One region of the Streptomyces sp. WAC05292 genome, then DNA from elsewhere that is predicted to be linked to it. Evidence: riboswitches for the same ligand, from Rfam matches in the RefSeq annotation. Region 1 holds a riboswitch; the other holds the start of a gene.

Evidence for each region. Region 1 has a riboswitch for S-adenosylmethionine ahead of thrC (threonine synthase). Riboswitches for the same ligand answer to the same signal wherever they lie in the genome.
Region 2: it holds a riboswitch for S-adenosylmethionine, as region 1 does, so the genes downstream of both, EF903_RS11710 (aminotransferase class V-fold PLP-dependent enzyme) here and thrC (threonine synthase) in region 1, are expected to answer to the same signal.

The regions. Positions count from the first base shown of each region.
Region 1 covers NZ_RPSE01000220.1:4,506-8,727, forward strand. Annotated here, with positions in the region: gene EF903_RS21195 (cold-shock protein) at 334-537, opposite strand; gene EF903_RS21200 (MoaD/ThiS family protein) at 943-1,221, opposite strand; gene thrC (threonine synthase) at 1,271-2,575, opposite strand; SAM riboswitch class I at 2,594-2,747, opposite strand; gene EF903_RS21210 (glucosyl-3-phosphoglycerate synthase) at 2,929-3,906, shown strand; gene EF903_RS21215 (trehalose-6-phosphate synthase) at 3,970-4,222, shown strand, end outside.
Region 2 covers NZ_RPSE01000076.1:5,041-9,262, forward strand. Annotated here, with positions in the region: gene EF903_RS11700 (rhomboid family intramembrane serine protease) at 1-65, shown strand, start outside; gene EF903_RS11705 (Lrp/AsnC family transcriptional regulator) at 62-343, shown strand; gene EF903_RS11710 (aminotransferase class V-fold PLP-dependent enzyme) at 408-1,826, opposite strand; SAM riboswitch class IV at 2,055-2,171, opposite strand; gene trpD (anthranilate phosphoribosyltransferase) at 2,272-3,336, opposite strand; gene EF903_RS11720 (cytochrome bc complex cytochrome b subunit) at 3,479-4,222, opposite strand, start outside.

The sequences.
Region 1 (4,222 bases):
GGGAGGGGTGGATTGCTCCGGACCGCGTCCGCGCCCGCGACGGACGGCCTGCGTGACCGGCGGTTCCTTCCCGCCGGACCTGCGGGCCTCACCGACCCGGTCCCGTGTAGTAGCACTCTCACTCGTAGAGTGCTAACGCCAATGATTAGCACTCGACCCCCGCGAGTGCAAGCGGCTTCCCGCCATCCCCGGCCACCGCAGGCGACACGCCCGCCGCGGCGCCGGCGGCCGGAAGGGCGGCGGAGCGGCCCCGGCCCGGAACGCACGGAGGGCCCGCACCCCTCCTCAGGATGCGGACCCTCGTGTATGCGTCGGTGGTCGATCGCGCCGGGACTAGACGGCGAGCTTGACCATGTCCGCCTGCGGACCCTTCTGGCCCTGCGAGATCTCGAACTCGACCCGCTGACCCTCTTCAAGGGTGCGGTACCCGTCCATCTGGATGGCGCTGTAGTGGACGAACACATCCGCACCACCGTCGACCGCGATGAAGCCGTAGCCCTTCTCCGCGTTGAACCACTTGACGGTGCCCTGAGCCATGCCTAACTCCCCTATTACTGGCCCTTGCGCAGGACCGCACTTCGCGGTCCCGGGTCAGAACTTGCGCCGGAACGCCTCGACCGCGGCTGAATGTATCTGCACCGGTGCTGTCTGCAACAGGTCAATCCGACGAGAAATCTGGTCACACCGAAAGCGGAAAATAGACCGAAAATTTGTCATATTCCCGGGCAACTCGGACCTGGCATATCGCGCCAAAGCCCCATAACGCACCCGCACATTGACTCAATGTCACCCATCACGCGACCCGTTCATATGCGGCGGGCAAGAACAGCGGAGGGGACTTCCCCAACTCTACCGCGCCCAACCAAGCAGAATTACCCCCTCCGCTTTTTGCCGGAGGGGGTAATCGGGGTCGTGCGCGTGCGTAAGGGTGCGTGCGTGCGGTCAGCAGCCGCCGGCGACGGCCGGAATGATGGACACGCCCGCGCCGTCCGGCGTCGCCGCCTCCAGCCCGCCCTCGAAGCGGACGTCGTCGTCGTTGACGTACACGTTCACGAAGCGGCGCAGCCTGCCCTGGTCGTCCAGGACGCGCGCGGCGATCCCGGGGTGGTTCGCGTCCAGCGACGCGATGACCTCGGCGAGGGTGGCGCCCTCGGCGGGCACCTCGGCCTGGCCGCCGGTGTAGGTGCGCAGGATGGTGGGGATGCGGACGTTGACGCTCATGGCGCTTCTGCCTTTCCGGGCGCGGGGTGCAGCGGGGTGCAGGGGAGGGTCAGGCCAGGCCGGCGGCGCGGAACGCGTCCAGGCTCGGGCGGATCACGGCGGTCTGCCCGCTGTCGGCGGCCACCGCCTCCAGGGTCTTCAGGCCGTCGCCGGTGTTGAGGACGACGGTGGTCAGCGAGGGGTCGAGCTGCCCGTTCTCGATCAGCTTCCTCGTCACGCCGACGGTCACGCCGCCGGCGGTCTCCGCGAAGATGCCCTCGGTCCGGGCCAGGACCTTGATGGCCTCGACGACCTGCTCGTCGGTGACGTCCTCGACGTAGCCGCCGGTGCGGCGCGCGATGTCCAGCACGTACGGGCCGTCCGCCGGGTTGCCGATCGCGAGGGACTTCGCGATCGTGTTCGGCTTCTGCGGGCGGACCACGTCGTGGCCGGCCTTGAACGCGGTCGACACCGGGGAGCAGCCCTCGGCCTGCGCGCCGAAGACCCTGTACGGCCGGTCCTCGACCAGGCCCAGCTTCACGAGCTCCTGCAGACCCTTGTCGATCTTGGTGAGCTGCGAGCCGGAGGCGATCGGCACCACGATCTGGTCGGGCAGCCGCCAGCCGAGCTGCTCGCAGATCTCGTACGCCAGCGTCTTCGAGCCCTCGCCGTAGTACGGGCGCAGGTTGACGTTGACGAAGCCCCAGCCCTCGCCCAGCGGGTCGCCGATGAGCTCGGAGCAGAAGCGGTTCACGTCGTCGTAGTTGCCCTCGATGCCGACGAGGTCGCCGCCGTACACGCCCGCCATGACGACCTTGCCCTGCTCCAGGTCGTGCGGGATGAACACGCAGGAGCGGAAGCCGGCGCGCGCCGCGGCGGCGCCGACCGCGCCGGCCAGGTTGCCCGTGGAGGAGCAGGACAGGGTGGTGAAGCCGAAGGCGCGGGCGGCCTCGACCGCGATCGCGACGACGCGGTCCTTGAAGGAGTGCGTCGGGTTGCCGGAGTCGTCCTTGACGTACAGCTTGCCGGTGACGCCCAGCTCCTTGGCCAGGTTCTCGGCATCGACGAGCTTGGTGAAGCCCGGGTTCAGGCTCGGCTTGGAGGCCACGTCCGCGGGGACGGGCAGCAGGGGGGCGTAGCGCCAGATGTTGTTCGGGCCGGCCTCGATCGCCGCGCGCAGCGCCTCCGGGTCGCCGGTCGGCAGCTCGTACGCGACTTCGAGGGGCCCGAAGCACTCGGCGCAGGCGAAAATGGGTCCGAGCTCGAAGCGGGTGCCGCACTCGCGACAGGAAAGCCCGGCCGCGGGGCCGAGGTCCACGGAGGGCGCAGAAGCGGAGGTTCCGGCGGAAGGTACGGCAACGGTCTGTGCAGCCATGATCGGCGAGGCCCTTTCTCCTCATCTTCCCCATGGCGCACTTCGCCATGAGACGGAATTGGCACCTTCCCTAGCCGGGGACCTCGCTGCTGCTGCACGCAGCGGCGGGAAACCGACTGGAGGGTTGCCGGGGCTTCAACGGGCCGTGTCCCTCTGCCCCTCTGGATGAGCGGTATGGCGCGGGGCGCGCGACGGCGCACCCCGGCATTTGTCGGAAGGACCCCCGGCATGCGGCGGTCCTTCGCGTTGTTCAAGACTGTAACCGAAGCTCCGAGCGGTTGAGACAGCCGTCCGAAGCGCGAGATGGATCATTTTTCGGCCGAACCGGCCGAGGGAAGCAGGGAGAGCCGAACGTGCTGGAAGAGGTGGAGCGCTGGCTCGCGGACCGCTCCTGGTCCGCGGCCGACCGGCCGCTCGACCAGCTGCTGGCCGCCAAACGCGCGGCCGGCACCAGGGTCAGCGTCGTCCTGCCCGCCCTCGACGAGGAGGCGACCGTCGGCGACATCGTCGAGGTCATCCGGCGCGAACTCGTCGACGGGCTGCCGTACCCGCTCGTCGACGAGCTCGTCGTCGTCGACTCCGGATCCGCCGACCGCACCGCCGAGGTCGCCGCGAAGGCCGGCGCCACGGTCGTCCACCGCGACGACATCCTGCCCCGCATCCCGGCCGTCCCCGGCAAGGGCGAGGTGCTGTGGCGCTCGCTGCTGGCCACCACCGGGGACGTCGTCTGCTTCGTCGACGCCGACCTGCGCGACTTCTCCGCCGCGTTCGTCACCGGCATCGTCGGCCCGCTGCTGACCGAGCCCGACGTGCACTTCGTCAAGGCCATGTACGACCGCCCCCTCGGCGACGCCCCCGGCCAGGGCGGCCGCGTCACCGAACTCGTCGCCCGCCCCCTGCTCAACCTGCACTGGCCGCGGCTCGCCGGCTTCGTCCAGCCGCTCGGCGGCGAGTACGCCGTCCGCCGCAGCCTGCTGGAGCGGCTGCCGTTCCCCGTCGGCTACGGCGTCGAGCTGGGCCTCCTCGTCGACGCCCTGCACACCGTCGGGCTCGACGCCCTCGCCCAGGTGGACGTGGGCGTCCGGCTCCACCGGCACCAGGACGGGCAGGCGCTGGGCCGGATGGCCGCCGCGATCTACCGCACCGCGCAACTGCGGCTCTCCCGCGGGCACTCCCCCGGCCACCGCCGGGGGCACCCGCAGGTGCGGCCGGCGCTGACCCAGTTCGAACGCGGGCCGCACGGCTTCGAACCGCGCACCCACCCCGTGGACACCGAGGAGCGGCCGCCCATGGCCGACATCGAGGAGTACACGGTCCGACGCGTGGCGTGACGGCGGGCGAACACGGGTGAAACCGGACGTTTGAGCGGGCGCGGGCCGGGCTAGGTTCGCCGCATGGCTTCCCAGGTACTCGTCGCCGCGAACCGCGGTCCGCTCTCCTACGACCTCGACTCCGACGGCACCCTCGGTGCCCGCCGCGGCGGAGGCGGCCTCGTCTCCGGGCTGTCGGCCGCCCTGGCCGAGCAGCCGGGCGCGCTGTGGATCTGCGCCGCCCTCTCCCCGGGCGACCGCGAGGCCGTCCGCCGCGGCGTCGCCGAGCCCGGCGTCCGGATGCTGGACATCGATCCCGACACCTACGACGCCGCGT
Region 2 (4,222 bases), on a different contig from region 1:
GCTGGGGCAGGGCGGCTAGAGTGAGGCGATCAGCGACGGCCACCGAGGGAGACAGCCAGCCGTGATCACCGCGATCGTGCTCATCAAGACCAGCGTGGACCGCATCCCCGAGATCGCCGAGTCGATCGCGGCGCTGGAGAACGTCAGCGAGGTCTACTCCGTCACCGGGACGTACGACCTGATCGCGCTGGTCCGCGTGGCCCGCCACGACGACCTCGCGGACATCATCCCCGGCCGCATCAGCAAGATCCCCGGTGTCGAGGCGACGGACACGCACGTGGCGTTCCGCACCTACTCCCAGCACGACCTGGAAGCCGCCTTCGCCATCGGCCTGGACGCCTGAGGCCCCGCCGTCCGGAGCCCCGCCGCCCGGAGCCCCGCCGCCCGGGGCGGCCCGCCGGGCGCCGTCAGACCGCCGGGACGCAGCGGCCGTCCTCGGTGCGGTACTGCCACTTCGCCCCGTCGGCGACGAGTTCCCGCACGGCCCGCAGGAAGCGGTCGACGTGCTCGTCGGGGGTGCCCGCGCCGAAGCTGACGCGGATCGCGTTCAGCGACCGCTCCCCCGGCTGCCGCGCCTCGGGGGCGTCGCAGGCGCCGGGCTCCTGGGGGGCGCCGCCCAGCAGGGTGCGCACCAGCGGGTGGGCGCAGAAGAGGCCGTCGCGGACGCCGATGCCGTACTCGGCGGACAGCGCGGCGGCGAAGTGGGAGCTGTTCCAGCCCTCCACGACGAAGGAGATGACGCCGACCCGCGGGGCGTCGTCCCCGAAGAGGGACAGCACCCGCACCTCGGGCAGGGCGGCGAGTCCCTCCCGGATCCGCGCGACGAGCCGGCGCTCTCGGGCGACGAGGGTGTCGAAGCCGGCCTCGGTCAGGGCCCGGCAGGCGGACGCGATCGCGTAGGCGCCGATGACGTTGGGCGAGCCGGCCTCGTGCCGGGCGGCCCCGGTGTGCCATGCGACGTCGACGCCGCCGTCCTCGCGGCGGGCCACGGTGCGGGAGGCCCCGCCGCCGGCCAGGTAGGGGCGGGCCTGCTGCAGCCAGTCGGCCCGGCCGGCCAGCACGCCGGAGCCGAACGGCGCGTACAGCTTGTGCCCGGAGAAGGCGACCCAGTCGACGTCGAGGCCGCGTACGGAGACCGGGTGGTGCGGGGCGAGCTGGGCGGCGTCGAGGACGATCCGGGCGCCGTGGGCGTGGGCTGCCGCCGCGAGCTCCCGGACGGGCCACAGCTCGCCGGTGACGTTGGAGGCCCCGGTGACGCAGACGAGGGCAGGGCCGGGGGAAGGGTCGCGGTCGGCGAGGGCCCGCTCCAGGGTGGCGACGGCCTCGGCGGGGGTGCGGGGCGCGTCGAGATGGGTGACCTGCCCGTCCCTCCAGGGCAGCAGCGCCGCGTGGTGCTCGGTCTCGAAGACGAAGACGCGGCAGTCGGCGGGGAGGGCCGCGGCGAGGAGGTTCAGGGAGTCGGTGGTGGAGCGGGTGAAGACGACCTGGTCGGAGGGGCGGCAGTCGAGGAAGGCGGCGACGGCGGCCCGGCTCTGCTCGAAGAGGTCGGTGGACAGCTGGGAGAGGTAGCCGGCGCCGCGGTGCACGCTGCCGTAGTAGGGGGCGTACGCGGCGACGTCGTCCCAGACGCGCTGGAGGGCGGGGGCGCTGGCGGCGTAGTCGAGGGCGGCGTAGACGGTCTCGCCGCCGGTGACGAGCGGGACGGTGACGTCCCGGCCGAGGACGGGCAGCGGCCCGGCACAGGCGGCGCCGCAGGCGTCGGCGTCGGCCGCGGCGTCAGCGGCGGCGGCGGTGGTGATGGCTGCGGTGTGCAGGGTTGCGGACATGGCGGAATCTCCCGGCTGCAGGGCTGAATGGCTTCGGAAACCACCCGTACGCGGGTACGGCGCTGCGCCGTCCGGGGTACGGGGAAGGCCTCGGGGCCGGCCGCGGCGCACACGCACGGGTACGCGGAAGGAGCCGGTCCGAGGGGTGAAGAAGGGGCGGTACGCCCTATCGCATTCGCTTGCTCACGGAAAACGCTCCTCGAGAGACCAGGACCCCTGGTGTCGAGGGATCCGCGCTTGCCGCGGACCTCGCTGCCCACGGCCTGGTCATCACCCGGGGCACCCCGCCACGGAAGGAGGGTTGCCGGACAGCAGGCCGGGGCCAAGACGCTGTCACTCGTGACCTGGTGAGCATCCTGCCACAAGATCCGGCACGCACAAGGCCCCGGTCCGCCATGCGGACCGGGGCCCGGCCGGAACACGCCCGGCAGGGGCCGGGGAGCCGTCAGGCGTTGGTGGCGGCCACCCACCGCTCCAGCGCGGCCCGCGCGGCCCCGGAGTCGATGGACTCGGCCGCGCGCGCGATGCCCGCCCCGATCTGCTCCTCCAGGGTCCCCGTGCCCGGCTCCAGGGCGACCAGCGCGGCCGCGGAGTTCAGCAGCACGGCGTCGCGCACGGGGCCGCTCTCGCCGGCCAGCAGCCGCCGGGCGACGTCGGCGTTGTACGAGGCGTCCGCGCCCCGCAGCTCCGCCACGTCGACCAGGTCGATGCCGACGTCGCGCGGGTCGAAGCCCTGCTCCTGCACCCGCCCGTCGCGGACCCACCACACGCGGGAGGTCGCCGTCGTCGTCAGCTCGTCCAGGCCGTCGTCACCGCGGAAGACCAGCGCCGAGGAGCCCCGCTCGGCGAGGACGCCCGCCACGATGGGCGCGACCCTGGCGTCGGCCACGCCGGTCGCCTGGGCCCGCACCCGCGCCGGGTTGGTGAGCGGGCCGAGGAAGTTGAAGGTGGTCCGGATCCCGAGCTCCCGCCGGGCGGCGGCGACGTGCCGCAGCGCCGGGTGGAACTTCACCGCGAAGCAGAAGGTGATCCCGGCCTCCTCGGCGACCTCGACCACCCGGGCGGGGGTCAGGTCCAGGTTGACGCCGAGCTTCTCCAGGACGTCCGAGGCGCCGCTCGCGGAGGACGCGGCCCGGTTGCCGTGCTTGACCACCTTCGCGCCGGTGCCGGCCACCACGACCGACGACATCGTCGAGATGTTGACGGTCTTCGCGCCGTCGCCGCCGGTGCCGACGATGTCCACCGTCCGGCCCGGCACCTCGATCAGGTTGGCGTGCGCGTACATGGTCCGCACGAGGCCGTTGATCTCCTCGACGGTCTCCCCCTTGGCCCGCAGGGCCACCATGAAGCCGGCGATCTGGGCGTCGCTGGCCTCGCCCCGCATGATCCGGTCCATGGCCCACGCCGTGTCGTCGGAGTGCAGGTCGCGGCCGGAGAGCAGGGCGTCGAGGACGGCCGGCCAGCTGCGGGCCGCCACGCTGTCGCCGCCTGCCGGGGTCACAACGTTCATGGTCCGCTCCTGGTGGTCCACGGTGGATGGGAAGGGGATCAGCCTATCCAGCCGCGCGGACGGCAAAGAGCCCCGTCCAGACCCTGGACGGGGCTCTCGCCGTGGCGACGCGGGGACGATCGGGGATCAGCCCCGCTCGGGATCAGTGGTGGCCGTGGCCGCTCTGGATCTCCTTGTACTCCTCCACCGTGGGCTTCGGAATCTGGTTGCCCTCGCCGTACATGCCCTTGCTGAGCTTGACGCGCAGCTTCTCCATGGCACCGACCTTGCGCTCCACGCCGTTCTCGTCGACCGTCGGGCCGATCTCGGCGGGCTGGTACTGGTGGTGCGAGGTGAGGGTGTGCAGCTTGTCCTGCGACAGCGGCTCGTGGACCTCGACGAACTCACCGTGCGGGAGGCGCTTGATGACGCCGGTCTCGCGACCGTGCAGCACCTTGTCGTGGTCACGGCGCTGCAGGCCGAGGCAGATGCGCTTGGTGACGATGAAGGCCAGGACCGGGACGGCGAAGAAGCCGATCCGGACGAACCACGTGATCGCGTTGATCGACAGGTGGAAGTACTGCGCGAACATGTCGTTTCCACCGCCGATGAGCAGGACGATGTACTCCGAGATCCACGCGACGCCGAAGGCCGTGCGGGTCGGGGCGTTGCGCGGGCGGTCGAGCAGGTGGTGCTCGCGCTTGTCACCGGTGACCCAGGACTCGATGAACGGCCACACCGCGATCGCACCGAGGACCAGCGGGAAGAGGATCAGCGGGATGAACACGCCCAGGACGAGCGTGTGGCCCCACAGGTTGATCTCCCAGCCCGGCATGGCGCGGATCAGGCCTTCCGGCATGCCCATGTACCAGTCGGGCTGCGCACCGGTGGACACGTGGTCCGGGCG